2 regions of the Pseudoxanthomonas sp. CF385 genome follow, and region 1 is predicted to be linked to the other one. Evidence: predicted binding sites of a transcription regulator. Region 1 holds the regulator's gene; the other holds the start of a gene.
What was found. The regulator FliA, encoded in region 1, starts transcription of late flagellar genes. The targets are predictions, from matches to a motif close to TAAAGTTTNNCNNNCNNNGGCCGATAA.
Positions count from the first base shown of each region.

Region 2: BLT45_RS03150 (methyl-accepting chemotaxis protein) is a predicted target of FliA. The motif match lies at 3,410-3,436, and genes of this name have one in related genera.

Region 1 covers NZ_FNKZ01000003.1:171,356-186,842, reverse strand. The annotation lists gene BLT45_RS16285 (flagellar motor protein) at 1-620, opposite strand, end outside; gene BLT45_RS16280 (chemotaxis protein CheA) at 839-2,584, opposite strand; gene BLT45_RS18635 (hypothetical protein) at 2,612-2,746, opposite strand; gene BLT45_RS16275 (protein phosphatase CheZ) at 2,782-3,393, opposite strand; gene cheY (chemotaxis response regulator CheY) at 3,393-3,773, opposite strand; gene BLT45_RS16265 (RNA polymerase sigma factor FliA) at 3,891-4,643, opposite strand; partial or broken gene BLT45_RS16260 (MinD/ParA family protein) at 4,640-5,452, opposite strand; gene flhF (flagellar biosynthesis protein FlhF) at 5,508-7,235, opposite strand; gene flhA (flagellar biosynthesis protein FlhA) at 7,284-9,368, opposite strand; gene flhB (flagellar biosynthesis protein FlhB) at 9,365-10,495, opposite strand; gene BLT45_RS16240 (hypothetical protein) at 10,607-10,993, shown strand; gene BLT45_RS16235 (TolC family protein) at 11,057-12,346, shown strand; gene BLT45_RS16230 (efflux RND transporter periplasmic adaptor subunit) at 12,346-13,602, shown strand; gene BLT45_RS16225 (efflux RND transporter permease subunit) at 13,592-15,487, shown strand, end outside.
Region 2 covers NZ_FNKZ01000001.1:708,596-724,082, reverse strand. The annotation lists gene BLT45_RS03155 (SdrD B-like domain-containing protein) at 1-2,712, opposite strand, end outside; gene BLT45_RS03150 (methyl-accepting chemotaxis protein) at 3,533-5,305, shown strand; gene BLT45_RS03145 (bifunctional diguanylate cyclase/phosphodiesterase) at 5,346-8,330, opposite strand; gene BLT45_RS03140 (sensor domain-containing diguanylate cyclase) at 8,327-10,180, opposite strand; gene BLT45_RS03135 (ligase-associated DNA damage response exonuclease) at 10,717-11,718, shown strand; gene BLT45_RS03130 (ATP-dependent DNA ligase) at 11,715-13,307, shown strand; gene BLT45_RS03125 (ligase-associated DNA damage response DEXH box helicase) at 13,304-15,487, shown strand, end outside.

The DNA.
Region 1 (15,487 bases):
AGCTTGCTGGCGATGGGCAGGAAGAACAGGTTGGCCGAGGCGATGCCGTAGATCGTCGCGGTGAACGCGGCGGCGATGCCGTGGCCCAGCTTGCTGGGGTCGGCGAGGTTCTTCATCACCGCGATCAGGCCGAACACGGCGCCGATGATGCCCAGCGTGGGCGCGTAGATGCCCATCGCCTCGAACACCTTCGCGGCCGCCAGGTCCTGGTGCTCCTGGCCGTTGAGGTCGATCTCCATCATGTGCCGGATCGATTCCGGCTCCACGCCGTCGACCAGCATCTGCAGGCCTTTCCTGAGGAAGGGGTCGTCCTGCTGGTTGACCAGCGGCTCCAGCCCCAGCAGGCCCTGCTTGCGGGCGATGTTGCTCCAGTCGACGATCTCGGCGATCAGCGCCTCGCCGTCGTTGCCCGGCGGACGGATCACCCAGCGGACGATGGCCAGCGCACGCTTGAAGACCGGAGGCGGCGTATGCACCAGGATCGCGGCGATGGTGCCCAGGATCACGATCACGAACGCCGCCGAGGACCACAGCGACGACAGGCCGGCACCTTTGAGGATGCTGCCACCGACCAGCGCGACCAGCGCGAGCAGGAGTCCGATGAGGCTGAAGATGTCCATGTGCTGATCTATCGGCCCGGTTCAGGTCTACTTGAGGCGCGATCCCTGCAGGAGCGATGCAAGTCGCGACCGGGATCACACCTGGATCTCTCTTGTAGTAGCGACGTAAGTCGCGATGACCGCGAGACGGGATGGAACAAGGGCTGGATGTCTGAAGGGAACAACTCGCGACTTACGTCGCTCCCACAACAGCCCGGCTCCGACGACAGCTCACCGCGTCACGCCGTCGCGCGCAGGCCGTCCACGTCGAGGATCAGGGCCATGCGGCCGTCGCCGATCAGGGTGGCGCCCGCGTAGCCGGGCAGGCCGCGCACGGCGCGCGGTAGCGGTTTGATGACGACTTCCTCGCGGCCGCGGACCTGGTCGACGACCAGGCCGAACCGTTGGTCGCCCATCTGCAGCACCACGATGGTGAGCAACGGTGCCGCCGCGGGTTCCACCTGCAACCAGTCGCGCAGGTCCACCAGCGGCAAGGTATGCGACTGGCGATCCAGCACGGCGCGGCCGTCGAACCAGCGCAGGCTGGCGGCGGGCGCATGCAGGACTTCCATCACCCGCGCCAATGGCAGCGCGTAGACCGGCTCGCCGGCCTGCACGAGCAGGGTGGGGAGGATGGCCAGTGTCAGCGGCACGCGGATGACGAAGCGGCTGCCGCGGCCCACGTCGGAATGGATGGTGATCTGGCCGCTGAGTTCGCGGATGCGGGACTGGACCACGTCCATGCCCACGCCACGGCCGGAGATGTCGGTGACTTCGGCCTTGGTCGAGAAGCCCGGCAGGAAGATCAGCTGCAGGCATTCGTCGTGGGTGAGGCGCGCGGCGGCTTCCGGATCGATCAGGCCCTTCTCCAGCGCCTTGGCACGCAGGCGCTCGGGGTCGATGCCGGCGCCGTCGTCGCGGATCTCGATGGTGACGAAGTCGCCTTCCTGCTGCGCGGACAGGCGCACGTGGCCCTGGCGCAGCTTGCCGCTGCCTTCGCGCAGCGACGGCACTTCGATGCCGTGGTCGATGGCGTTGCGGACCAGGTGCACCAGTGGATCGGCCAGGGCCTCGACCAGGTTGCGGTCCAGTTCGGTGTCGGCGCCGACCAGCTCCAGGTCGACTTCTTTCTGCAGCTGGCGGGCGACGTCGCGCGCGACCTTGGGGAAGCGCGAGAACACCTTGCCGACCGGCTGCATGCGCGTGCGCATGACCGCGTTCTGCAGGCGTGCGGTGGCGATGTCCAGGCTGCTCACCGCGCGATCGAGCTCTTCGTCGCGGATCCGGGCGCGCAGGGTCTTCAGGCGATTGCGCGACAGCACCAGTTCGCCGACCAGGTTGACGATGGCGTCGAGCCGCTTGGTGTCCACGCGGATGGTCTGTTCGGCCTCGCCGCCGGCCTTCGCGGCAGGCTTCGCCGCCGGCATCGGCTTGGGCGCGGCCGGCGCGGGACGCGGCGCCGCGACGGGCGCCGGCGCGACGACCTGGGTCGGTGCGGCGTCACCGTGTAACTGGTCGAGCAAGGCTTCGAACTCGTCGTCACTGATCAGATCGCCGGCGGCGGGCGCCACGGCCACTGCGGCGGCAGGCGTCGCGACGGGTGCGCCGCCATTCACGTCGAACTGGTCGATCAGCGCCTGCGGTGCGTGCGGCGGTTCTTCGCCGGCGCCGATCGCGTCCAGCATCTGCTGCAGGTAGTCCAGCGACTGCTGGGCGGCGTCGAAGTGGTGCGATTCCAGCGTCGCCCGGCCGGCACGCACCAGGCCGAGGGTCTCCTCCGCCGCGTGGCAGAGATTGACCATCGCCTGGATGCCGAGGAAGCCGGCGCCGCCCTTGAGCGTGTGGAAGCCACGGAAGACCGCGTTGAGCTGTTCGCTGTCGGTCGGGTCCTGCTCGAGCGTGACCAGCTGTTCGCCCAGGCGGTCGAGGATTTCCTGGGCTTCGATCAGGAAGTCGGCGGCGATTTCGGGCGTGACGGCGGACATGGACAGGCGGTTACCGGAAGCGGTCGATCAGCGGGCGGGGTGGACCAGGTGTGGCGCGGCGGCGCGGCGCGCGGTCAGGCGCCGCGCGATCGCATCGCAGGCCAGCAGCAGCCCGACGAACAGCAGGAGGAGGGGATGGCGATGGACGGAACGGTGGCGCATGGCAGGTCTCCGGTTCCGCAGCGCCCGGCCGTGGGCTACAGGCCCAGGCCGGAGAGCAGGTCGTCGGCGTCGTCCTGCGAGAACGCGTTGCGGTCAAGACCAGCAACGGCCGGACCGGCGAGTTCTGAAGTCTCTTTCTTCTCCGGCGGCGGCAGCCCGAGCGCACCGAAGCCCTCGTGCACGCGACGGACGATGCCGGCGACCCGGCGGATGATCTGGCCGGTAAGGTCCTGGTAGCTCTGGGCGAGCGCCATTTCCGACAGGCCCTTGCCGATGCTGTCCACCAGCGCGGCCTGTTCGGCCGACAGCGCGGTGCCCTTGAGCTGGGTGGCGTAGCCCCGGCACTGTTCGGCCAGGTCCAGCGTCTTGTGGCTGGCCTGTTCGGTCATCTCGACGACGTGGTCGAGGCGCGAGCAGGCATCGTCGAGTTCGCCGGCGTCGGTCGGCGGCAGTTCGCCCAGGGTCTGCGCCAGTTCGCGGGCGAGGCGACCCAGGCCCTGCATCATCGGCTGCGTGCGCCAGGCGGCGATGGTGTCCAGCTCGCGGCGCCAGCCGGCCTCGTCGCCCTGTTCCAGGGCATCGAGCGCGTGCTGCAGCCTTTCCACCAGCGCGGCGCGCGCCCCGGTGATGTCGGCGACGGCGTTCATCAGGCAGCGGCTCCCAGGCGTTCGAAGATCTTGCCCAGCTTCTCTTCCAGCGTCTGCGCGGTGAACGGCTTGATGATGTAGCCGTTCACGCCGTTCTGTGCGGCTTCGATGATCTGCTCGCGCTTGGCCTCGGCGGTGACCATCAGCACGGGCAGGGTCTTGAAGCGTTCGTCGGCGCGGATCGCTTTCAGCAGCTCGATGCCGGTCATGCCGGGCATGTTCCAGTCGGTGACCACGAAGTCGAAGCTGCCCTGCGCCAAGGCCGTCAGCGCGCTGTTGCCGTCTTCGGCTTCGGCGGTGTTGGTGTAGCCCAGGTCGTTGAGCAGGTTCTTGATGATGCGGCGCATGGTGGAAAAATCGTCCACGATCAGGATGCGCATGTTCTTGTTGGCGGTCACTTCGAACTCCAGTAAAGCGTGCCCGGTCAGGGGCGAGGGCAGGGCAGGGGCTGCACGCGGCGGCCTACCGGAGCCTTATCGGCAGGCCGCGGGAAATCTTCAGTCTTGGTCTTCCAGGCCGGCGTCGGCCTTCTCGAACACCTGCAGGCGGCCGCGCAGGCGGACCATGGCCTGGCCGTGGATCTGGCAGACGCGGGACTCGCTGACGCCGAGCACCGCACCGATTTCCTTCAGGTTGAGTTCTTTCTCGTAGTACATCGACAGCACCAGCTGTTCGCGCTCCGGCAGGTGGCCGATGGCCTTGACCAGCTGCTGGCGGAACTCGCTGCGCTCCAGGTTCTGCTGCGGCGACGGGCCACCGGTGCGGGCGGTGTTCGGTTCGCCGTGGTCGTCGATGTGCGATTCCAGGCTGAGCACCTGCCCGCGCGCGGCGTCCTCCATCAGACGCAGGTATTCGGGCAACGGCATCTCCATCGCCGAGGCGACTTCGGTGGCGATGGCGGCGCGGCCGGTGCGCTGTTCGATCTCGCGCACGGTGGCGGCAGCCTGGCGCGCGCGGCGGTGCACCGAGCGCGGCACCCAGTCGCCGCGGCGGATTTCGTCGATCATCGAACCGCGGATACGGATCGAGGCGTAGGTTTCGAACGAAGCGCCCTGTTCGGCGTCGTAACTGCGCGAGGCTTCGATCAGGCCGATCATGCCGGCCTGGATCAGGTCGTCGATCTCCACGCTGGCCGGCAGGCGCGCCGCGAGGTGGTGGGCGATGCGGCGGACGAGGTCGGCGTGCTGGGTGACGGAGTCCGTAGCGGCGCTGCGCTGCACGGCGCGGTAGTGGGCGGCGGCGGTGTTCATGCGGCCACCCCCCGCTGGATCAGGCGTTCGACGAAGAACTCCACGTTGCCGCGCGCGCCCTGCGGCGGCTGCCAGCGGGCGGCCACGCGGGCGATGTCGGTGATGGCGCGCGCCGACGGGCTGCCCGGGTAGGCCTTCACGACGGCCTGCTGGCGCTGCACCGCGCGGCGCAGCCAATCGTCCTGCGGCACGGCGCCCAGGTAGTGCAGGGCGACGTCGCCGAGGAAGCGCTCGCAGACGCGGGCCAGCTTCTCGTACAGCTTCCGGCCCTCGTTGGGGTCGCGGACCATGTTGGCGATGACGTGCACGCGGTCCAGGCCGCGTTCGCGCGCCAGCACCTTGATCAGGGCGTAGGCGTCGGTGATCGAAGCCGGCTCGTCGCAGACCACGACGACCGTGTCCTGCGCGGCCTGGCAGAAGGTCAGCACGCTGTCGGTGATGCCGGCGGCGGTGTCGACGACCATGACGTCGAGCGCACGCTGCAGTTCGGAGAACACATTGACCAGGCCGACATGCTCGGCCGGCGTCAGTTCGGCCATGTGGCGGAAACCCGACGAGGCCGGCACCACCATCAGGCCTTCGGGGCCTTCCAGCAGTACGTCTTCGAGCTGGCAGCGGCCGGCGACGAGGTCGGCGAGGGTGAACTTCGGCGACAGGCCGAGCAGCACGTCGACGTTGGCCAGGCCGAGGTCGGCGTCCATCAGCAAGGTGCGCTTGCCCATTTCGGCGAGCGAAATCGCGAGGTTCACGGAGACGTTGGTCTTGCCCACGCCGCCCTTGCCGCCGGTGATGGCGATGACGCGCACCGGATGGAACGCGGCGGGGATCGGCGGGGTGCTGCGCGGATTGGTCTGCAGCAGGTGGTCAGGCGACATGGGTGGCCTCGGTCGAGCAGGGTTCGTCGGCTTCGCGGCGCAGCTGGTCCAGCCGCAGCACGAGGTGGGCGCTGTTGGCGCGGTGGAGGTCGTCGGGCACGCGCTGGCCATCGGTCACCCAGGCCATCGGCAACTGGTGGTCGACGACCACCGAAAGCGCGCTGCCCAGGCGGCCGGTCTCGTCCAGCTTGGTCAGCACCACGCCTTGCGGCTGCACGGTGCTGAAGCGGCGGACGACTTCGTCCAGGTCGGAGAAATGGGAGTTGGCCGGCAGGCAGAGCAGCGTCTGCACCTGGCCGGAGGCGCGCAGCCAGTTGAGCTGGCCCACCAGGTTGCGGTCGCGCTGGCCCAGGCCGGCGGTGTCGATCAGCACCAGCTTGTAGTCGCGCAGGCGCTCCAGCACCAGCGCCAGGCTCTGCGCGCTGTCGGCCTCGTGCACCGCGATGCCGAGCTGGCGGCCGTAGCCGTGCAGCTGTTCGCGGCCGCCGACGCGCACGGTGTCGGTGGTGACCAGGGCCACGTCGCGCGCGTTGTGGCGCTGCGCGAAGCACGCCGCCAGCTTGGCGATGGTGGTGGTCTTGCCGGCGCCGGTGGGGCCGACCAGGGCGATCACGCCACCGGCTTCCAGCGGGTCGATCTCGGTGACCGGCAGCTTCTTCGACAGCAGGCCCAGCATCAGGCCGCGGCCGCGATGGGCTTCGGTATCGGCGGGAATCTGCAGGGCGATGTCGCGGGTGATGCCGGCGTCGAAGCCGTAGTCCTCCATCAGCTCCATCGCCTGCATGCGCACCGGCGAGCCGCGCAGGCGTTCGTCGGTGAGGCGATGCATCTCGCGTTCGATCATTTCGCGCATCGCGGCCAGCTCGCCGCGCATGTGCACCAGCTGCTCGTCGCTCTCGCGGGCGTCGGCGACGTTGTCGGCCACCACGGTCAGCGTGGGCACGGTGACGGCGGCAGGTGCAGGAAGGGATGCGGCAATGGGTGCGCGCGCCACCGGCAGGGCAGCGACCTTCGGTGCGGGCGCCGGCTCCGGCAGTGCGACCGGCGGCGCGATCGACGGCAGCAGCGCGTCGAGGTCCAGGCTCTCGTCGGCCTCGGCACGCACGGCGGTCCGGGCGCGCGCCGGTGCCACCGGTTCGGCGATCGGCGCGAGGGCCGGCGCCGGTTCGTTGGCAGGCAGTTCCGGCAGGCAGGCGGCCAGCTTGGCGGCGAAGGATTCGGGTTCGATCAGCTGCGGCGCGATCTCGCGGACCGGCAGGCTGGGAGCGAAGCGCGGCGGCGCTTCATTGGCGGCGGCCACCGGTGCAGTGATGGCGGGCGCCACCGGTGCGATGGGGGCTTCGGCGCGGACGGGCGCTGGCGTGGCCGGGGCGGCGGGCGTCTGGCGGCGCGCGAAGTAGCTCGCGGCGGCTTCGGCCGGCGACAGCGTGGGGGCGGCCGGTGCGGGTGCAGCGGTGTTCGTATGCGTGGCGCGGGCGGGCGCGGCGGCCTGCTGTGCCGGATCGAGCAACGGGTGCAGCGGGGCGTTGCCGGTCGCGGGGCGCATGGCGTCCAGCGTGTGCTTGACCAGCGCTTCGTCGTAGTTGCTGGCGGCGACGATCTCGACGCCGTCCTCGGTGACGCGGTTGGACAGGATCACCGCATCCGGGCCGTGTTCCTGGCGGACCATGGCGAAGGCGGTGCGCATGTCGGGAGCGACGAAGCGTTTGATTTTCATGGCGTGCTATCCGGTTCTATATCGCGTCGGGTTCTGCTGCTCCCGGTCTCAGCTGATCGTGCCGACCAGCTTCAACCGCTTGTCCTCGGGAACCTCGCTGTAGGCCAGCACCGACAGCGTGGGGACGCTGTGGCGGACCAGGCGGGCGAGGGCGGCGCGGACCGAACCCGGTACCAGCACCACCGCAGGCTCGCTGCGGGCTTCCTGCTTGGTCACCACGTCGGCGAGGCTCTGGTGCAGGCGTTCCGCCAGTCCCGGTTCCAGCGCCGCGCCGGTTCCCTGGGTGCTGTCCTGCAAGACGCGTTCCAGATTCGGCGCCAAGGTGTAGACGGGCAGTTCCGGGGTCATGCCGGAGATCTCCTGCACGATGAAACGGCCCAGCGACGTGCGCACGGCGGCGGTGAGCGCGGCCGGATCGGTGTTTTGCGGGGCGAACTCGACCAGCGCCTCGACGATGCGGCGTAGCTGGCGGATCGGCACGCGTTCGACCAGCAGGTTCTGCAGCACGCGCACCACGGTGGCCAGCGGCAGCGCCTTGGGCGTGAGGTCCTCGACCAGCTTGGGCGCGCTGCGTCCGAGCTGCGACAGCAGCTGCTGCACTTCCTCGTGGCCGAGCAGTTCCGGGGCGTGTTCGCGCACCAGGTGCGACAGGTGGGTGGCCATGACCGTGGCCGGATCGACGACGGTGTAGCCCAGCGACTCGGCGGTGGCCTTCTGGTGGGCCTGGATCCAGACCGCGTCCAGGCCGAACGCCGGATCCTTGCCGGGGATGCCGTCGATGGCGCCGAAGGCGCCGCCCGGGTCCAGGGCCAGTTCGCGGTCCGGGTGGATCTCGGCCGTGGCCACCGGCACGCCGTGCACCAGCAGGCGGTAGCCGTTGGATGGCAGTTCCAGGTTGTCGCGGATATGGACCGGCGGGATCAGGAAACCCAGGTCCTGGGTGAGCTTGCGGCGCACCGCCTTGATGCGCGACATCAGTTCGCCGCCCTGGTTCTTGTCCACCAGCGGGATCAGCCGGTAGCCCACTTCCAGGCCCAGCGGATCGACCGGGCGCAGTTCGTCCCAGGTCAGTTCGGCGTTGCGGTCCGGGGCGCCGGGGGCAGGCAGAGCGGCGATATCGCCGCCGGCGGCCTCCGGGCCTTCCTGGGTGCGCTTCCACATCTTCCAGGACACGTAGCCGAGGATCGCGGCCAGCGTCAAAAAGGCGACGTTGGGCATGCCGGGCACCAGGCCGACCAGGCCCAGTACGCCGGCGGCCACCGCCAGCGCCTTGTGCTGGCCGAAGGCCTGGCCCATCACGGCCTGGCCCATGTCTTCCGAGCGCGAGGCGCGGGTGACCAGCATGGCCACCGCGGAGGAGACCAGCAGGGCCGGCAGCTGCGCCACCAGGCCGTCGCCGATCGACAGCAGGGTATAGGTGGAGGCCGCGTCGGCCGCCGGCATGCCGTGCTGGAACATGCCCACGGCGAAGCCGCCGATGAGGTTGATGAACAGGATCAGGATGCCGGCGATGGCGTCGCCGCGGATGAACTTGTTGGCACCGTCCATCGAACCGTAGAAGTCGGCTTCCGCGCGGACTTCCTCGCGCCGGGCCTTGGCTTCCTCGCGGGTCAGGATGCCGGCGTTGAGGTCGGCGTCGATCGCCATCTGCTTGCCGGGCATCGCGTCCAGGATGAAGCGCGCCGACACCTCGGCGATGCGCCCGGCGCCCTTGGTGATGACGACGAAGTTGATGATGGTCAGGATCGCGAAGACCACGATGCCGACCGCGTAGTTGCCGCCCACGACGAACTCGCCGAAGGCCGCGATGACCTTGCCGGCGGCCTCGTGGCCGTCCTGGCCGTTGAGCAGGATCACGCGGGTGGACGCCACGTTCAGCGCCAGGCGCAGCATCGTGGTCATCAGCAGGACGATCGGGAAGATCGTGAAATCCAGCGGCCGCTTCACGTAGATCACGGCCAGCAGCACCACCAGCGAAATGGCGATGTTGAAGCTGAAAAGCGCGTCCAGCACCGCCGGGGCCAACGGCACGACCACCATCGCCAGCAGCGCCAGCACGACCAGGGGCGCGCCCAGGCCGTTCTTCAGCATGTCCATCCAGCGCAGGCCGCCGGTCGCCGGTTGCGCGCTCATGCCTTGCCTCCGTGCTCATCCACGTCCACGGCCGGCATGTCCGGGTGCGGGGCATCGCCCACGCGCCAGGCGCGCAGCTGGTACACGTAGGAGAGGATCTGGGCAACGGCGGCGTACAGTCTCACGGGGATTTCTCGGCCAAGCTGACCCTCGCGATACAAGGCGCGTGCCAAAGGCGGCGCGGAGACGATGGCGATGCGGTGGGCGTCGGCCACTTCGCGGATGCGCAGGGCCAGTTCGTCCACGCCCTTGGCCACGACGCGGGGGGCGCCCATCTGGCCGGCCTCGTACTTCAGGGCGACGGCGTAGTGGGTCGGGTTGACGACGATCACGTCGGCGGTTGGGACGTCTTCCATCATCCGGCGCTGCGACAGCTGGTGCTGCATCTGCCGGATGCGGCCCTTCACCTCCGGGCTGCCCTCGCTTTCCTTCATCTCCTGGCGCAGCTCTTCGCGGGTCATCTTCAGCTTCCGCAGCCAGTTCCACTTCTGGTACGGCGCGTCCAGGGCGGCCAGCAGGATCAGGCCGCCGGTAGTGGCCAGCAGCAGGGTGCTGGTGAAGCCCAGGCCGCTGCGCACGGCCTGCTCCAGCGGCATCGTCAGCAGTTCGCGCAGGGGATTCAGGCCCAGCTTCAGGCAGATCGCCGCGGCACCGCCGATCAGGGTCACGCGCAGCAGCGACTTCAGCAGCTCGGCCACGCTCTCGGCGCCGTACAGGCGCTTGAGGCCGGCGGCCGGGCTGAGCCGCTTGAAATCGGGCATCAGCGCCTTCTGCGAAAACTGGAAACCGCTCATGGCGATCGGCGCGGCCAGGCCGGCCAGCACGCAGATGCCGGCCACCGGCGCGACCACCGCCAGCAGCTTCAGCAGCAGCAGGCCGACGTAGCCGAACAACTGGTCCGGCTGGCGCATCAGGGCCGGGTCCGGCGTCAGCGCGATCTTCATCCAGCCCAGCGTGTTCCGTGCCAGGGAAGGCCCCATGGCGGTGATCGCCAGCACGCCCGCGCCGAAGACGGCCGCCGTCGCCAGCTCGCGCGAGCGCGGGATGTTGCCCTGTTCGCGGGCTTCGCGGCGGCGTTTTTCGGTAGGTAGTTCTGTGCGTTCGCCGCTTTCGTCCTGCTCAGACATGGCGCGTTTCCGACGGGGTCGGGCGGGTCGCTGCAAGACCCGTTCCAGCCGGTGGGCGCCGGGCGCCGTGGAATTGTCTAACGCCACCGCAGGCGGCTAGCATGTCCGCCGATGCTCCGCTTCCTGCACCGCCGCCGCTTCGCCTTGCTCCGCCTGCCTGCGCTGGCGCTGCTGCTGTTGGCGGTGTTGGCCAACCCTGTGCTGGCCTCGCTGGGCGACCTGCACGAGCTGGGCAACGGCAGCGACCACCTGCATGCGGTCAGCGAGCATGGCGACGCCGCCGCAGCCCATGGCCATGCCGACGGCGACGCAGGCGAGGGCGACCTGCTGCACGCTCTGATGCATGCCAGCCACTGCTGCGGCCACCTGACCGCCATCGTGCCGGCCGTGTTCGCTATGCCCGGCATGCCGCCGGCGTCTGCGGCGCCGCTGGCCGATCCCGTCCCCGTGCCGCCCTCGCGGCCGGCTTCGCTGCTGCGTCCTCCGATCGTCGCGTGATGTCCGTGCCGGGCTGAGTTCCGTCGCCCGGCGTTCCATCACCGACTTCCCGGAGATTTCCCCATGTGGTTGCGACTGGCGGCGTTGGCCGCCTTCGCGATCGCGCCGTGCGTGCACGCGCAGGCGCCATCGCCCGCTGTTTCATCTGATTCACTGACGCTCGACGACGCCATCGCCCGGGTCGCCCGCGTCCATCCCGACTTGCGCCTGATCGACGCCCGCCGCGGCGTGTTGCAGGCGGAGTACGACGTCGCCTCGCTGCGGCCGGCCCTGCGTGCCGGGCTGGAGATCGAGAACGCCCTCGGCAGCGGCGAGGCGCGTGCTTTCCGCCAAGCCGAAGCGACGCTGACGCTGGCCGGCGTGCTGGAGCGCGGCGGCAAGCTGGACGCACGGCGAACGCTGGCCCAGGCCCGCATCGATGCGCTCGCCCTGCAGCGCGAGACGCAGCGCCTGGACCTGCTGGCCGATGTCGCGCGCCGATACCTCGCTGTCGCCGCGGCACGCGCCCAGAAGGCGATCGCCGAACAGGACATCGCCCAGCGCCGGCGCACCGTCGCTGCCGCGCGCCAGCGCCTGCAGGCGGGCGCATCGCCCGAGTCGGTCGTGCTCACCGCGCAGGCGGCCCTGGCGCGCGCCGAACTGGCGCTCGCCCGCGCCGAGCAGCAGGACGCCGCCGCGCGTCAGCATCTGGCCGCACTGTGGGGCGAACGTGCGCCGCGGTTCGACATCGCCCCGGCGGATCCCTTGGCGCTGCCGGCCATCGCCGATGCGACGGAACTGGCCGCGCTGCTGGACGGCACGCCGGAACTGGCCCAGTTCGCCGACGAGCGCCGCCTCCGTGAGGCGCGTGTCCGATTGGCGCGCAGTGCGTCTTCGCCGGACCTCGACTGGCAGGTCGGCGTGCGTCGCATGCAGGACAGCGGCGACATGGCCCTGGTCGGCGGCGTCTCGTTGCCGCTGGGAAGCGCGCGTCGCGCCGGTCCCGAGATCCGTGCGGCGGAGGCCGAGCTCGCGGCGCTGGAGATCGAGCGCGAAGCGCGTGACGTGGCGTTGTACTCCACGCTGGCCGACGCGCACGGCCGCTACCGCGTGGCGCAGCTCGATGTCGCGCGCACCCGCACCGACGTGTTGCCGCGCCTGCTGCGCGCCGAACAGGCCGCCGAACGTGCCTACCGCGGCGGCGCCATCAGCTACCTCGAATGGGCGCAGTTGCAGTCGGAGACGACCGCGACCCGCCGCCAGCAACTCGACGCCGCGCTCGACGCGCAGGCGGCCCTGATCGAAATCCAGCGGCTTACCGGCCAGGCGTTCGTCGCCGCCCCTGCCGCCTCACCGGAAGGAACGACCCCATGATGCTGCGTCCCCTGATGAGCGCGCTTGCGCTGTCCCTGCTGCTCGCCGCCTGCGATGCCGGCCAGGACGATCACGCCGAAGACGGCCACGGCCACGAAGGCGACGCGCACGGCGCGGAAGAGTCCGCGCGTGGCGAACACGGTGGGCGCCTGTTGGCCCAGGACGGTGTGACCGTCGAACTGGCCATCGCCGAAAGCGGCACGCCGCCGACCTACCAGGCCTGGCTCTACCGCGAAGGCAAGCCGCTGCCGGCGACCGCGGGTACGGTCGAGGTGCGCCTCGTCCGCCTGGGCGGCGTCCGCGAGAGCCACGCGCTCGTGCCTCAGGCCGATGGCAGCCTGCTCGCCAAGACCGTGGTCGGCGAACCGCATTCGTTCGATGTCGAAGTGCTCGCCCGCGTGGAAGGCAAGGCCCTGCGCTGGACCTACGCCAGTTATGAAGGCCGCACCACGATCGCGGCGAAGATCGCCGAAGACTCCGGCATCCGCGTCGCGCCCGCGCAAGCCGGCGTGATCGCCGACGAACACGAGGTGCAGGGGCTGCTGACGCCGGTAGAAGGCCGGGTCGCCAACATCGCCGCGCGCTTCCCGGGGCCTATCCGCCGCCTCACCGCCAACGTGGGCGATCGCGTGCGGGCCGGCCAGGCGCTGGCGACGGTGGAAAGCAATCTCAGCCTGACCACGTACCCGGTGACCACGCCGATCAGCGGCGTCGTGCTGGCACGCAACGCGAGCGTGGGCAGCGTGGCGACCGAAGGCGCGACGCTGTTCGAGGTCGCCGACCTGTCCTCGCTGTGGGTGGACCTGCACGTGTTCGGCGCCGATGCGCAGCACATCGTGCCGGGCGTGCCGGTGACGGTGACGCGCCTGAGCGATGGGGCTACCGCGCAGACCACGCTCGAGCGCGTCCTGCCCGGCACCGCAACCGCGAGCCAAAGCACGGTCGCACGCGCCACACTGGCGAACGCCGACGGCCTCTGGCGGCCCGGCTCCGCGGTGAAGGCACGGATCACGGTGGAACAGCAGCCGGCCGCGCTGGTGGTGCCGGTGGCGGCGCTGCAGACGTTCCGCGACTGGAACGTGGTGTTCGTGCGCGTCGGCGAGACGTACGAGATCCGCCCGATCGAACTGGGCAAGCGCGATGCCGAACGCGTCGAGGTGCTGTCGGGCCTCAAGGCCGGCGACCAGGTGGTGGTGGAACAGAGCTACCTGGTGAAGGCCGACATCGAGAAGTCGGGGGCCTCGCATGACCATTGATGCCACGATCCCGACGCCGCAGGGCCCGCTCGAACGCATCCTGCGCTTCGCCATCGCCCATCGCTGGCTGATGCTGGCGCTGACGCTGGCGCTCATCGCGGTCGGTAGCTGGAGCTTCTCGCGGCTGCCCATCGATGTCACGCCGGACATCACCAACGTCCAGGTGCAGGTGAACACGCAGGTCGACGGCTATTCGCCGCTGGAGGCCGAACAGCGGGTGACCTTCCCGATCGAGACCGTGTTGGCCGGCCTGCCGGACCTGGACTACACGCGGTCGATCTCGCGCTACGGGCTGTCGCAGGTGACCGTGGTGTTCGAGGACGGCACCGACCTGTATTTCGCGCGCCAGCAGGTGGCCGAACGGATCCAGCAGGTGAAGTCGCAGCTGCCAGACGGCCTGGAGCCGGAGATGGGTCCCATCGCCACCGGCATGGGCGAGATCTTCATGTACACGGTGGAGGCCGACGACAAGGCCCGCAAGCAGGACGGCACGCCGTACACGGCCACTGACCTGCGCACACTGCAGGATTGGGTGGTACGGCCGCAGCTGCGCAACGTGCCGGGCGTGACCGAGGTGAACACCATCGGCGGTTTCGCGCGCCAGATCCACATCACGCCCGATCCCGCGCGCCTCGTCGCGTTGGGCTTCACCCTGCACGACGTGGTCACCGCGGTGGCGACCAACAACCAGAACGTCGGCGCCGGCTACATCGAGCGCAACGGCCAGCAGTTCCTCGTCCGTGCACCGGGGCAGGTGGCCGACCTGGACGGCATCCGCGACATCGTGCTCGACCGCCGCGATGGCGTGCCGATCCGCGTGCGCGATGTGGCGCAGGTGGGCGAGGGCCCGGAACTGCGCACCGGCGCGGCCACGATGGACGGGCGCGAAGTCGTGCTGGGCACCACCTTCATGCTGATCGGCGCCAACAGCCGCGAGGTCGCGCAGGCAACCGCGGCCCGCCTGGCCGACGCGAACCGCAGCCTGCCCGCCGGCGTGCGCGCGGTGCCGGTGTACGACCGCACCTCGCTGGTCGACCGCACCATCCGCACCGTGGCGAAGAACCTGGTGGAAGGCGCGTTGCTGGTCGTCGCGGTGCTGTTCCTGTTGCTGGGCAACGTGCGCGCCGCGCTCATCACCGCGGCGGTGATCCCGCTGGCGATGCTGTTCACGCTGACCGGCATGGTCCGTGGCGGCGTGTCCGGCAACCTGATGAGCCTGGGTGCGCTGGACTTCGGCCTGATCGTCGACGGCGCGGTGATCATCATCGAGAACTGCCTGCGCCGCTTTGGCGAATTGCAGCATGCCCTGGGACGCACGCTGACCGAAGAGGAACGCCTGGATGCCACCGCATCCGCGACGGCCGAGGTCATCCGGCCCAGCCTGTTCGGCCTGGGCATCATCACCGCGGTCTACCTGCCGATCTTCGCGCTCACCGGCGTGGAGGGAAAGATGTTCCACCCGATGGCGATCACGGTGGTGCTGGCGCTGACCGGCGCGATGGTGCTGTCGTTGACCTTCGTGCCCGCCGCCATCGCGCTGTTCCTGCGCGGCAAGGTGCAGGAGAAGGACACGCGCCTGATGCAGTGGGCACGTCGCGCCTATGCGCCGGCGCTCGCGTGGGCCCTGCGTCGCCGGGTGCCGGTGGTCGCCGGCGCGCTGGCGACGGTGGTGCTGTGCGGCGTGCTGGCCACGCGGCTGGGGTCGGAGTTCGTGCCCAGCCTGGACGAGGGCGACATCGCGATGCATGCCATGCGCATTCCGGGCACCAGCCTGGACCAGGCCGTGCACATGCAGTCCACGCTGGAGGCGCGGATCAAGCAGTTCCCCGAAGTGCAGCGCGTGTTCGGCAAGCTGGGCACCGCCGAGGTGGCGACGGACCCGATG
Region 2 (15,487 bases), on a different contig from region 1:
GTTGACGTTCGGGCGGATGGTCACCCGCAGGTCTTCGCCCTGCCGGTGCGACATCGACAGCGCAGGGCATTCGATCGCCAGCTGCAGCGGTGCGCCGGTGGGGTTGGCGTACGACATGCCGCCCGCGGTGTTGATGGCGGTGAGGCCACCTGCCGGCGTCGCCGTACAGGCCACCGTGCCGGGGGTGCGCGTGGCCGACACGAGCACGAAGCCGGCATCGTTCGCGGGAATCGTGAAGGTGTCGCGGAAGACCACGCCAGGCACGGACGCCGTACCTTCGTTGAGGTAGGACATCACGTACTGGGTGTTCACGCCCGCGCGGCCGACATTACCGGTGGTGATGTTCTTGGCGGTGGTGCGGATGTTCGCTTCGCGCTCGATGCGCACCCAGTCGCTGGCCTGGTTGTTGGCGCCGTTGACCTCGCCGACCGAGTCCGGCACGGCCGGGTCCACCGCCACGCCGGCGGTGTTGCAGAACGCACCGGACGCGGGCGCGCCCGCGCCACAGCTGCCCGGGCTCTGGCCGACGCTGTCGAACAGCGGGCGGGAGACGGTGATGACGATGTCGGCGAACGCACCGGGCGCCAGCGCCGTCGCGTTCGAACGGCAGACGATCGAGGCGCCGCTGACCGGGCAGTTCCAGCCGGCGGGCGCACTGACCGAGATGCCCGTGCTGGGCAGGCCGTTGGAGGCCGGCACGAAGCCGGGCAGCGTGTCGTTGACCACGATGCCGGTGGCGGGCACCGCATCGGTGATGGCCAGGTTGGTGACGCGCAGCGTGTAGGTGAAGCTGTCCACGCCGACGGCGATCGTGTTGTCGCCCGCGCCCGGCGCGTTGGTCCACTTCTCGAGCTGCAGGTCGACGCGATCGTTGGTCGTGCGCGTGCCGTCGCCGGCGCAGTCGTTGGTCGTGTTGCGGTCTTCGTCGATGCTGCCGGTGAGCGGCTCGAGCGAGCCGCCGGAACCGCCGGTGCAGGCGTTGTTGGTCAGCGCGATGTCGGCCGTGCGGGCGCGCGTGATGATGCGCAGGTCCGGTGCGTCCTGGTTCCTCGCCAGCGGATAGCGGGACGGATCCAGGTCGCAGGTGACGACCTGGGTCGGGCCGCCGGCATTCCACGCCGGGGGCGCGACCGAGCAGGTCCACTCGCCCGTGTTGCCGCCGCTGACGTATTCCTCGCCCGGCGCGAGCGTATCCACCACGCGGACATTGCCGGTGGCGGCGCGCGGACCGTAGTTGTGCACCGCGATGGTCGACGTCATGCGGCTGTCGCTGTCGTCGCCGGTGCCCGGCCAGATCGCGACCAGCGCCGGCGCCTTGCTCTTCGCCAGTCCCAGGTCGGCGCCATCCGGCACGACGCTGAAGGTGGTGCTGCCGGTGTTGTTCGTCGACACCGCGTCGGCCGTGTCCGACGTCACCGTGGCCGTGTTGGTCACGTTGCCGCTGCTGTTGGCGCCGTTGGACGGCACCGTCGCCTGGATCGTGAAGTTGACGATGGAGCCCACCGCCAGATCGCCCGCAAGCACGCAGCCGCGCACCGTGTCGCCCGCGCTGGTGGTGCAGGTCCAGCCCGCGGGCTGGTTGCCGCCGGTGACGAGGAAGCCGGCGGGCAGGGTATCGGTCCAGCGCGGGTTGGTCGCCGCGCTGGGGCCCAGGTTGCGGACCTGGATGTTGAAGGTGATCGGTTCGCCCGCGATCGCCGGCGCCGGATTGGCGCTCTTGCTGATCATCAGGTCGGCACCGGGCGTGACCGGCGTGGTCACGTCCGCGGTGTTGTTGCCCACGTTCGGATCGGGCATCGCGCCCGCGTTCACCACCGCTGCATTGGTGATGTTGCCGCTGCCGACGTTGACCTTGGCGCGGAAACTGAAGGAACTGCTGGCGCCGTTGGCGAGCGAGCCGGCATGGGTCGCCGTCATCGTGCCCGTGTTGAACGTCCAACCGGTTCCCAGGAAGCTGCCGGCCACGAGGCTGACGCCGGCGGGCAGCGTGTCCACGACATTGAAGCCGGCCGATGCATCGGGGCCGTCGTTGAATACCTGCAGCGTGTACGTCACTTCACCGCCGCCGATCACCGGCGAAGGCGTCGCCGATTTGACCAGACGCAGATCGCCGGACTGCTGCAGGGTGGTGCCCTGGCTCAGGTGATTGTTGTCGGTGTCGCTGTCGCTGCCGTAGAAGGGGTGCGTCGGCGACAACGCGTTGAGCGATTCGCCTGCGCCGGGCAGCGCGCCGGCGAAGCCGACCGCACCGTGGATCTGCACGGTACCGGCCGTCATCCCGGCGGTATTCATCTGGATATCGAAAGCGGCCGACGACGACGCCTGCGTCAGCGTGGGGATGTCGCAGCGGATCCGCACCGGCGAACCGCCCAGGCTCGCGCAGAAGGCGGGCAACGGGGCCGGGGTTGCGCCGGCGGGCAGGTCGAACAGCGCAACGGCATCGGAGACCGTATCGATATCGCCGTTTTCGACCACCACGTGATAGACGACCTGCCCTCCTACGGGGGTCGGGTCGTAACCGGTGTCGGACAGGTTGCTGATCTGCAGGTCGGCGCCCCATGCCGCAGGCGCCAGGCAGCTCAGCGCGAAGAAGGCCAGCCGTCGCCATGACCGGGACGTCCGCGATGCGGTTCGCGCAGGGAACTCGTGGGGTAATTCAGATTTCGCACGTACGCACGCAGCGACACCTGCCGCCGGGCCAGATTGCTTCATCACTTCGGATTTCCCCTGTACCGCACCCATCGCCGTCCGCGATGCCAGCTCTTCAACCCGGCCTTTCAGGCGCCTGGGATCACGAAAAGCGGTGCGTAGATCAAACTTTATGCGTCCGGCAAAGCACGACCGCATACCCCGACTACGGGACAAATTGTGTAATTCGAATCACACATGGTCAAGACGACCGTCACAAATGTGAGGTGATTCATGAAGGTGAATGAAGAGCCGGAACGCCACCATCCGTCGCAATGGCGGCGGAGACCCTTGCCCCACCGACGTTTCCGGCGCGATCCGGACCGAGTCCTCGCAGGTCCTGACCCGCGGGTAGGCCGTCGCGCGCAGGTCGTTGGCGGGTCGATGCAGGCGCGGCGGGGCGGGCGGCTGATCTCCCGTGCGGGATTTTCTCGGGATTGAAGCGAAGGATCTCGCCAACGGAAGCGGAGCGAAACGCCTGACGCGTGCCGGTGTTCGGCTCGCCGGTCACTCGCTGCTCCTCGGCACCGGACGCCGCCTGTAACCGCGCATCCGTTTCGGCGCCGTCCCCGCATTGCGATGTGTGTGGAGCGCAGTGAAGAAAAGGGATGTGTGGACGTCTTCGCACTCCCGATGAGACCTCGCTTACAACGCCCGCGCGCACCACGTAAGCCACGCTCACCCGCGTTAGTGATTCGGGGCAAACCGACGGTACGTCATATCAAGATGACCTTGGCATGGCCGTTATGCAGATGCAGCGCCGCGTTATGAAGGCGCCCCGCAAAAAACGCAGGTTTTTCATCCGACCCTGCACGTCACCGCACGCACTCGAGGAACGCTCGTCATGAGCCATGCAGCCACCCTGTCGTCCGCCAACGCGTCGTCGCCGTTCGCATGGCGCACCTGGGTCGCGCACCTGTTCCGCATCCGTGCTTCCGCATCGCATGCCGGTGATCGGGCACGCGCGCGCCTGGATGAGCTGCAGGCCCAGGTCGACGCGCTGCACAAGGTCCAGGCCGTCATCGAGTTCGATCTGGACGGCACCATCCTCACCGCCAACGCCAATTTCCTCGCGGCGCTGGGATACAGCCTGGCGGAGATCGTCGGCCGGCACCATCGGATGTTCGTCGATGGACAACAGGCGGAGAGTCCGGCGTACCGGCAGTTCTGGGCGCGCCTGGGCCGCGGCGAGTTCGACGAGGGCCAGTACAAGCGCCTTGGAAAAGGCGGCCGCGAAGTCTGGATCCAGGCCTCGTACAACCCCGTTCTCGACGCACAGGGCAAGCCGTACAAGGTCATCAAGTTCGCCACCGACATCACGGCGGAGACCCTCCGGGCGGCGGACTACGCGGGCCAGCTGGCCGCGATAAACAAATCCCAGGCCGTGATCGAGTTCGATCTGGAGGGGACGATTCTGTCGGCGAACGCGAACTTCCTGGACACGATGGGGTATCGATGGGAGGACATCCAGGGCCGGCACCATTCGATGTTCGCGGACGACGCGTATCGCGCCAGCGCCGCGTACCGCGCGTTCTGGCAGAAACTCGGCCGGGGCGAATACGACGCGGGACAGTATCTCCGCCATGGCAAGGGCGGGCGCGAAATCTGGATCCAGGCCTCGTACAACCCGATCTTCGATGCCTCCGGAAAGCCGGTGAAGGTCGTGAAGTACGCCACGGACGTGACGGCGCAGGTGCGTGGCACACAAGCCCTGCAGGCGGCCCTGGCCCAGAGCCGGCACGTCGTGCAGGCGGCGCGTTCGGGCGACCTGAGCCTGCGGGTGCCCACCGCCGACAAGGACGGTGCCGTTGCCGAGTTGTGCCAGGGCATCAATGCCCTGGTCGAGGTGATGGCGGGCCTCGTGCGCGACATCAAGGGCGCCGCGGAGGTCGTGGGGATGGGCGTGCGCGACATCGCGGCCGGCAACAGCGACCTGTCGCAACGCACGGAGCAGCAGGCCGCGTCGGTGGAGGAAACCGCGTCCTCGGTGGCGGAAGTCAGCGCGACGGTCCGTCAGACCGCCGACAACGCGCGGGTCGCCGCCGAACTGGCGGTAAGCGCCGCGGACGTCGCGTCGCGCGGGGGGCAGGTCGTGCGCGGCGTCGCCGATACGATGTCGCAGATCAGCGCCTCGTCGCGGCGCATCGCCGACATCATCGGCGTGATCGACGGCATTGCGTTCCAGACCAACATCCTGGCGCTCAACGCCGCGGTCGAAGCCGCCCGCGCAGGCGAGCAGGGCCGGGGATTCGCGGTGGTCGCCAGCGAGGTACGCTCGCTCGCGCAACGCTGCGGGAGCGCTGCCCGGGAGATCAAGCAGCTCATCGGCGACTCGCTGGAGAAGGTGGATGCGGGCAGTCGACTGGCGGAAAGCGCCGGCACCAACATGGAAGACATCGTCGCCAGCGTGGTGCGCGTGAGCACGCTGATCGGGCAGATCAGCCAGGCGGCCCAGGAGCAGAACCTCGGCGTCCAGCAGATCAACCAGGCCATTGCGCACATCGACCACAACACGCAGCAGAACGCGGCATTGGTCGAGGAAGCCTCCGCCGCCGCGCACAGCCTCCAGGACCAGGCAGGCCAACTGCTGGAGATCGTGTCGGGCTTTCAGGCGTAGCGGACGGGATCAGCGGCGGATGTGACGCCGGCGACGAGGCTCAGGAGCCGGCCGGTACCACCCGCGCATTGAGCCAGTCGATGAAGGGCGCCAGGGGCGTGGGGCGTGCGATGTAGTAGCCCTGCACGTGGTCCACGTCATGCTGGGACAGCCAGGCCAGTTCCTCTTCGCGCTCCACGCCCTCGGCCACGATGCTGAGGTCCAGCCCCTTGCCCAGCGCGATCAGCGCGCGGCAGATCGATGCGTTGCGCGGGTCCTGGTCGACATGGGCCACGAAGCTCCGATCGATCTTCAAGTGGTCCAGCGACAGGTCGCGCAGGTACGCCATGCTCGAGAAGCCGGTGCCGAAGTCGTCGATCGATACGCAGACGCCGTCGTGCTGCAGCTCCTCCATCGCGAATTTCGCCGCATCGGGCCTTCTCAACATCGCGCTTTCGGTGAGCTCCACCTGCAGGGCACCGCGCGCGAGGCCATGGCGCCTGCCCGCTTCGCGGATCAGCCGGGGGACCGAGCCCGCCATGAACTGGACGGCGGACACGTTGATGGCGATGGCGACGTGGGCGAAGCCCGCCTCGGCCAGCATCGACTGCGCCCGCGCTGCCTGCTCGATGACCCATTCCCCGATGGGCACGATCAGGCCCGACTCTTCGCTCAAGGGAATGAAGGTGGACGGCGGCATGTAGCCCTCTGCGTAGCGCCACCGCAGCAGGGCTTCCGCCGCCATCACCCGCCCGTCGCGCACGCGCTGGATGGGCTGGAAGAAGAGCTCGAACTCCCCGTTCGAAAGCGCATTGCGCATCTGGCCGACGATCGACACGCGCGTGCTGGCCCGCTCCGCGAGGACGTCCGAGTAGTGCATCGTCGGGGTGTTCTCGGCGCGCGCCTGCAGCGCGGCCAACGCCGCATGGCCGACCACTTCTTCGCATCGCTGGTCCGGCCGCTGCCGGAACGCCACGCCCATCCAGGCCTCGACCCGATGGCTGCCGGACTCCGAGACCACCGGCATCGCGAAGACGTCGCGCAGCGCATCCACCAGGACGTCCCATCGTTCGGCCTCGGGAGCCGCGACCAGGAAGGCGTCGGCGGGCGCGTGCGCGACGGGACCGAACGCCGTGCTCACGCGGGCGATCCGCTGGGCGATCGCCGCGACGATCTCGTCGCGCGTGTGGCGCCCGAGCATGGGCGATACCAGCTCGAGATCGCGCAGTTGGACGTGCACGACCGCGTATGACGCGTCCGCGATGCCGTCACCGACGTGCTCCATCCGTTGCAGGAAGGTGCGCACGTTGAGCAGTCCCGTGTTCTCGTCGTGCGCGGCGCGCCAGGCGAGATCCTCTTCGTACGCCACGCGGCCGCTGACGTCCTCCGCCAGCACCAGGCGCGCGTCGCGGCCGTCGAAACTGATGCTGCTGCTGTGTATCCGCACATGGATCCGCCTTCCATCCCGGGCCGCATGGATCCAGACGCGCGACGAGTCGCGGGGCTCGACCGCTTCCTCGACGCTCTCCTGCACGCTCTCGTGGACGCCCGCCTGCTCCTCGGGCGGGCGGATCTGCAGGATGGTCATGCCGAGGAATTCATCGCGCGAGTAGCCGTAGCGACGGACCGCGGCCTCGTTCACCGCAAGAAGGCGCAGGGTGTGCACGTCGAACACCCAGAACGGCAGCGGATTGAGCTCGAACAGCTCGCGGAACTGCGCTTCAGTCCGCTCGACCTGTTCCTGTTGGTTCCGACGCTCCGTCACGTCCATGATGGTGCCGGTCATCAACGGCACGTCGTCGCCGTCCCGAACCAGGGCCCCCTGGGCGTTGATCCACCGCTGCCGGCCATCGGGCAACAGGATGCGGTACTCGGCGTGGAAAGGCCTGCCGCTTTCCCATGCCTCGGAGAACGCTCGCTCCACCCGTTCCCGGTCGTCGCCATGCATGCGCTGGAAGAACTCATCCAATCGCAGGATCGCGGGCACGGGCGGGAAGCCGAACAGCCGCGCGGCGTGCGCCGACGCCCGCACGGAGTCGCTTTCGTGTTCCATCGCCCAGACGCCCGCCTGCGATGCCTCCTGCGCCTTGGCGAGCCAGTCCGCATGTCGTTGGAGCTCGCCGTGGGCGAGGTCGCGGGAGGATTCGGAACTGGCGGTCTTACGGATCAGGTAGAGCGATCCCAACCAGTAGAGCGCCAGCAGGCTCATCGCGGTGAGCGCGTAGTCGCGCCAGGGCGCCAGCGCCTCATGCTTCGAAATGCCTGCGGCCACGACGAACGGATACCCGCTCGTCACGGAGAAGCTGGCGAAGCGCTCGATGCCGTCCAACCGGCTGACGAGATCCTGCTGGGTCATCGAACCCGGGGTCAGGCCCGCGGGCACCGGCACCTGCCTTCCCACGTGCGCGCCGCCCACGCCGCGGCGGGCGAGGACGATGCCGTCATGGCTGAGGATGCCGACGCTGCCCTGCTCGCCCACATCGAGGCCCTCGATCATCCGCTGCAGTTCGCTCGTGCGCAGGCGGGCGACCAGCCAGTTCCCTTCCGGCGTCTGCAGCATCAGCGGGACGATGGGCTCCGCGCGACCCTCCTGCACCAGCCGCCCCACGCCCAGCGCGCGCGACGGCGCGGCGGCCACGTCGAGGCGCAGCGTCTCCTGACCGTATTCGGTGACGCCCTGGTAGATCGCCTGCCCGTCCGCACCGTACAGATCGATGTCCTGCAATTCGGCATGCCGGGAAATCACGCCGCGGATGGCCCCCGGAAGATCCCAGCGGCTCCTGTCCTGCCGCTCGTGCGCGAATCCATCGGCCTCGACGGCCATGCCGCGCAGCGCGCGCTCGAGGTTGCGGATCTCGAAGTGGAGGAGCCTGTCCACCCCCACCGTCACCGCCATGCCCTGCCGTCGCGCGGCGTCGATCCGCGCGCTCCTGTCCTGGAAGATGGTGAACAACAACCCGATGCTGATCACCACTCCCAGGTAGACGCCCACCCAGCGCACCACCGTGACCCGCCCTGGTGCCGACCCCGCCGTCCTTTCCGTCATCCTGCCCCCCATTTTTTGCCAGGCCCCTTGTGCTGTCCGGTCCGTCCGCCGTGCGGCGGCACGCCGTCCGCGCGGTCCGCCACCAAGGCCGTGCCCCCGACGATCGCGGTTTCATACCTGTCGCGGCCCCGTTCCTTGGCCTTGTAGAGCGCCTCATCCGCTGCGGACAGAAGATCGTCCTCGCTGGCGGAGATCGCTGCGAACGCCATCCCGATGCTGGTCGTCACGGTGAGCGTGCGATCGCTCACGCGCATGGGCGCCCTGACGGCCACCAGCAGCTTGCGGGCGATCTTCGAGGCGGCGGCCAACGTGACGTCGCCATCCAGCAGGATCACGAACTCGTCGCCCCCCAGCCTGGCCACGAGGCCGCCGAGCCCGGCATGCGCCTGCAGCCGCTGCGCGAACATGCGGATCACGCTGTCGCCGGATGCATGGCCATGCGTATCGTTAACGCCCTTAAAGTGATCGATGTCGAGGAAGAACAGCGCCACGGCGCTCCCTTCCTGTCCCAACCGGGCGATCGCCCGCGAGAGCCGATGCTCCAGCTGGCGCCGATTCGCGATGCCCGTCAGCGCATCGATCATCGTCAGCCGCTGAAGCTCCTGCCTGCTGGCCTCCAGCGCCTGCTCGGCGGCGACGCGCTTGCTGATGTCGCGTCCCGACAGGATCAGGTCGCGCTCATCGTCCGTGCCGCCACGGGGCGCGGACCGCATGACGACTTCCGTCCACACGTAGCGCCCGTCCCGGTGCCGGACGCGATAGCGGTGCGTCTGCGGCAGTCCCGACGCGAGGACTTCCAGCATCGCCTGCCGCTGCGCCTCGCGGTCCTCCGGATGGATGAGGTCCCAGCGGGTGCCCAGCATGTCCTCGGGCGCCCAGCCGAGCATCTCGAGGGCCGAAGGCGACACGTAGGTGCGCTCGCCGGTCGAACTTAGCCTGACCACGAGATCGCCCGAGTAGTCCGCGAGCAAGCGATACCGTTGCTCGCTGTCGCGCACGCGCGCCGTCAGCCGGTCCCGCTCCGCCATCGCCAGCACGACCGGCAGGGTGATCAGGCACCCCCCGGCGAGATACAACTGCAACAGCACCATGCGCCAGGCCAGATTCGAGCCGGCGACCTCGGCGAGCGGACCGTATCCCGCCGCCGTCGATGAAACGCCAATGAGGGCGAGCAGCGACACCCCGACCGCGGCACCGACGAAGCGATGGCGGAATGCGCCGAGCAGCAACGGCGGATACGTGAGGAAGAGCAACGGGTAGTCGGAGACGAACGCGAATCCACCCATCAGGCACACCAGTACCAGGCTGAGGATGAAGCCCGTGCGCCGGCCCGGCGGGGCGAGGACACGGACGCCCTCCACCAGGATCACCAGCGCGGTGGTGCCCGCGATCACCATGCCCATCACGTGCGCGCCGTACCACGTGGCGAAGACCTCGACCGGCTCGGCGCCCAGGAAGGGGCGGCCGACCAGCGATGCCAGCAACCCCGAGACCAGGCAGCCTGCCAGCGTGCTGGCGGTGGCGACACCGCCGAGATGGACCCAGTGCCGCGGGTCGCGGATGTCGGGAATGCTGCGCCGGATGAAGAACGCGACGCACAGCACCTCGACCAGATGACAGACGGACAGCATCGATGCGAGGGGCACCGGAGCGCCGGCGAGGACCTGCCCGGCCATGTCCGCCGCCACGCCCGCGAGGCAGTAGGCCGGCCACGCCGCATGCGGCTTCATCAACAGCCAGGCACACAGAATGCCGCTGGGTATCCAGACCGCGGACAGTTCCCCCGGTCGGCCGGTCCAGGCGACGGACAGCCAGGCGCCTGCCGCGACCAACACCGCGACCACCGCCACGTCCGATCTTCCTGCCCCTGTACTGGACACGTCGTATTCCGTCCTTCCTGACCCGGGCATGGTTGCGCCGATGTCGTGTGCATCGTGTGGAGAATGACTGAATCGCAGGCGGCGCACGCGACGTACGCGAGACCGCTCGCTTAGCCTCGCTAACCATCCGTCGGTTGCACAGTGATATCGAGCGATCGGAGCGGCTCACCGGCATCCTCGAGCATCGGGACGCGGCGATATCGCGCGTGCGCTGCGAACGACCGGAAGCGGGTGCAGAAGAGACATCCTCGGCGCCGTCCGTGTGGCAGTGGCGAGTCTGGGCACTCGGCACAGAGCGCGTGACCCCATCGCATAGCGGAACATTGCATCGCGTCTCGTTGGCGTGATCGCATTCATCGGAGATGCGCGACACCTCAGCCGTCACGGATGGCGACGTGCCTAGCTGTCTCAGCGTGGACGCGGCGTGATCGCACGGACACCTGTCTTCTTCACGCGCATGCCGCGGTTTCACCCGTCCTGAAGGCTGTGTTGCGCAGGCTCGCACCATGGCTCCGAGTTCTCGTGAACGCATCGTGCTCCGTCCGGAGGGCATGTACTGTCCGGCGGGCCGCTTCTACATCGATCCCTGGCAGCCGGTCGAAACGGCGGTGATCACGCACGGCCACGGGGACCACGCGCGCATCGGCATGGGGGCATACCATGCGGCCACCGAGAGCCTGCCCATCCTCCGCTGGCGATTGGGCGAGCAGACGCTGCATGCCCATGACTACGGCGCGGGCTTCCGCCTGGGCGATGCACGCGTTTCGCTGCATCCGGCCGGGCATGTGCTCGGATCGGCGCAGGTGCGCGTCGAGGTCGACGGCGAGGTCTGGGTGGCGTCCGGCGACTACAAGCGACAGCCGGACCCGACCTGCGCGCCGTTCGAAGTGGTGCCCTGTGATGTCTTCATCACCGAAGCGACCTTCGCCCTGCCTGTCTACCGTTGGCCGCACACCACGGATGAAGTGGCGCGCATCGTGGCCTGGCGGCGCACCTGCGCCGCGCGCGGCCGCGCCGCCGTGCTGTATGTCTACGCGTTGGGAAAGGCACAGCGCCTGCTCGCCGAGCTCGCGGGCTTCGACGAGCCGCCCGTACTGCTCCATGGCGCGATCGATGCCGGTGCCCGCGTCTATCGCGACGCCGGCATCGCCATGATCGCGACGGAGCCCGCCGGCGAGCAGCCGCAAGGCAAGGATCATGCAGGCCGCCTGGTGATGGCACCGCCCTCCGCCGCCGGTTCACCCTGGGTCCGGCGCTTCCGCGATGCCGAACACGGCTTCGCGTCCGGCTGGATGCGCCTGCGCGGCAACCGGCGCCGCCGCAACTACGATCGCGGCTTCGTCGTGTCCGACCACGCCGATTGGCCGGCATTGCTGTCCACCATCGAGCAGACCGGCGCACGGCGCATCATCGCCACGCATGGGAGCACCGATGCGTTGATCCGCTTCCTCCGCGAGCAGGGCCGGGACGCGCAGGCGTTCGCCACCGATTTCGGGGCCGAGGAATGAGGGCCTTCGCCGCGCTGTACCAGGCGCTTGAGCACAGCACCGGCACGCTCGACAAGCGCGCGGCGATCGCCGACTACGTGCGGACCGTCCCGCGCGCGGATGCGGCGTGGGGCCTGTGGCTGCTGGCAGGCAACAAACTGCGACGGATCGCCGGCAGCGGCGAACTCCGCGCGTGGGGAGGCGACGTGGCCGGACTGCCGGCATGGCTGGTGGACGACAGCTACTCGCATGTCGGCGATCTGGCGGAAACGCTGGCGCTGCTGCTTCCCTCCACCGACTCGCCCGAAGCCGACGTACCGCTGCATGCATGGATCGAGCAGCGCCTGCTGCCGGTCGCCGGCGCGGATGCGGAAACGCGGCGCCGCACGGTGATCGACAGCTGGATGCGCCTGCCGGATGGCGAGCGCCTGGTCTTCAACAAACTGCTGACGGGCGCGCTCCGTGTCGGCGTGTCGCTGCGCCTGGTCCAGCAGGCCCTCGCCGATGTGTCGGAGGTGCCGATCGCCACCCTCGCGCAGCGCATGCTGGGCGATTGGCCGCCGACGCCGGATTTCCTGACCGCGCTGCTGTCCACCGAGGCACTCGACAGCGACCGCGAGCAGCCCTATCCCTTCTTTCTCGCGTCACCGCTCGACGGCTCGCCCGAGCAACTCGGCGAGGTCGACGAATGGCTGCTGGAATGGAAGTGGGACGGCATCCGCCTGCAGATCATCCGCCGTCGCGGCGAGGTCGCCCTGTGGTCGCGCGGCGAGGAGCGGCTGGATGGCCGCTTTCCCGAGATCGAAGCCGCCGCCGCCCACCTGCCGCTGGATGCGGTCATCGATGGCGAGCTGCTGGCGTGGGACGAGGGCGACGCACCCCTGCCGTTCTCCGCGCTGCAGACCCGCATCCAGCGCAAGCGCCCGGCCAGCAAGCATCTGGCGTCCGCCCCCGCGCGCGTACTCGCTTACGACCTGCTGGAGCTGGCGGGCGAAGACCTGCGCGAATCACCGCTGGCGTCGCGCCGGCAGCGCCTGCGCGACCTGCTGGAGGCAACCGGCGATCCGCGGCTCGTGCTGTCGGTGGAGGCCGACGTGGCGACGTGGGACGACGCGGCCGCATTGCGTGCGACATCGCGCGCGCGGGGCGTCGAAGGGCTGATGGTGAAACGCCGGAGTTCGCCTTACCGCAGCGGGCGCCGGCGCGGCGACTGGTGGAAATGGAAGATCGATCCGCTGACCCTCGATGCGGTGTTGCTGTACGCGCAGGCGGGCCATGGTCGTCGCAGCACGCTGTACACCGACTACACGTTCGGGGTGTGGAATGACGCCGGCGAGCTGGTACCGGTCGCCAAGGCCTACTCCGGCCTGGACGATGGCGAGATCGCCGCACTCGACCGATGGATCCGCGCGCATACGCGCGAGCGCTTCGGGCCGGTGCGTTCGGTGGACCCGGAGCAGGTGTTCGAACTGGGCTTCGAAGGCGTCAACATCAGCGGGCGGCACAAATCGGGCGTCGCGGTCCGCTTTCCGCGCATCCTGCGCTGGCGTCACGACAAGCCCGCCGCCGAGGCCGATCGGCTGGAGGTTCTGAAGGCGCTCGCCCGATGACCCCCCGCCAGCGCCTGGAACAGTGGTTCCTCGCCCGCGGATGGAAGCCGCTCCCTTTCCAGCGCCAGGCCTGGCGCCACTATCTGGCGGGCGAGTCGGGACTGATCCATACGCCTACGGGCAGTGGCAAGACGCTCGCGGCCTTCGGCGGACCGTTGATCGAGGCGTTGGCAGAAACCACGACGCCTGCTTCGACGGCGGGCCGCCGCACGCGCACCGCGCGCCCGCTGCGCGTCCTTTGGATCACGCCCCTGCGCGCCCTTGCTGCCGATACCACCCGTGCATTGGCCGAAGCTTCCCAGGCCGTGGGGTTGCCGTGGCAGGTGGCGCAGCGCACGGGGGATGCGAGCGCGCGCGACAAGCGACTGGCCCGGGGCGGCAAGCTGGACGTGCTGGTGACGACGCCCGAGTCCCTTTCGCTGCTGCTCAGTTACCCCGATACGTCCGCGATGTTCGCGGACCTGCGCTGCGTGGTGGTCGACGAGTGGCATGAGCTGATGGACAGCAAGCGTGGCGTGCAGACGCAGCTGGCGTTGGCCCGGCTTCGTCGATGGTCGCCGCAGCTGCGCACCTGGGGTCTGTCGGCGACGCTCGGGAATCTCGACGAGGCGTGCCGGGCCCTGTTGCCGCCCGGCGCGCCACCGCGTGTCCTGGCGGCCGCGCGGCCGAGGCCGATGACGCTCGAAACCCTCCTGCCCGACGATCCGGCGCGCTTTCCCTGGAGCGGCCATCTCGGCTTGAGCCAGCTCGCGCGCGTCCTCGAGCGCGTGTTCGCCGTGCGCACCAGCCTGCTGTTCACCAACACGCGCGCCCAGGCCGAACTCTGGCACCAGGCGTTGGCGTCGGTATGGCCGGAGGACGCGGGCACGCTGGCATTGCATCACGGCTCGCTCGATCCCGGGGTTCGGAAGGAAGCAGAAGCGGGTTTGCGCGACGCCACGCTGCGTTGCGTGGTGGCCACCTCCAGCCTGGATCTGGGCGTGGACTTCCCCTCGGTCGACCAGGTGATCCAGATCGGCAGCCCCAAGGGCGTCGCCCGACTCCTGCAGCGCGCAGGCCGCGCCCGCCATCGCCCGGGCGAGACCGGCCACGTGCTCTGCGTGCCGACGCACGCGCTGGAACTGGCCGAATATGCGGCGACCCGCACGGCGATCGCCGAAGGCGTCGTCGAGACGCGGCGGCCGCCACGATTGCCGTTGGACGTACTGGCCCAGCACTGCGTCACCGTGGCACTGGGTGGCGGCTTCCACGCGGAGGATCTCTTCGCCGAAGTACGCACCACGGACGCCTTCGCGGCGCTCGATGCGGCGACCTGGCGACGAGTGCTGGACTTCGTCGTCCGCGGTGGCGATGCGCTGGAACACTATCCCGAGTATCGCCGCGTCGTGCGCGACCCGGATGACGTGCACAGGGTGCACGATCGCGTCGTGGCCCTGCGTCATCGCCTTTCCATCGGCACCATCGCCAGCGACGGCAGCGTCGCGGTCCGGTTCCTGCGGGGCGGAAACCTGGGAGCGGTGGAAGAGGCCTTCCTCAGCCGGCTGCGGCCGGGCGATCGCTTCCGCTTCGCGGGGCGTCTGCTGGAACTGGTCAAGCTGCAGGACATGACGGCCTACGTGCGTCTGGTGAAGCACGGTGAAGGGGTCGTGCCGCGCTGGATGGGAGGGCGCTTGCCCCTGTCCTCGCGTCTCGCCGCGCAGGTGCAGGCGACCCTGTCCGGAGACCGGACTTCACCGGAGATGCGTGCGCTGCGCCCGCTGCTCTCGGTGCAGGCGCGCCTCAGCCAGGTGCCGCCACCGGACGTGCTGCTCGTGGAGCTGGTGCGCCGGCGCGACGGCCAGCATCTGTTCGTATTCCCGTTCGCCGGACGCCGCGCGCATGAAGGGCTTGCCGCGCTGCTCGCGTGGCGGTTGGGGCGGCGCCAGCCCAACACCTTTTCGCTGTCGGCCAACGACCTAGGCTTCATGCTGTCGCCGCAGCTGCCGCTTGCGCTGGATGTCGACCTGCTGCGCAGCCTGCTGACGTCCGAGCGGCTGGTCGACGATCTGGCGCATGGCGCCAACCTGGCCGAACTGGCGCGCCGACAGTTCCGGAGCATCGCGCGCGTGGCGGGCCTGCTGCCACCGTCCCTGCCGGGCCGCACTCCGCGCAGTCTGAGACAGCTGCAGGCGTCGAGTGGG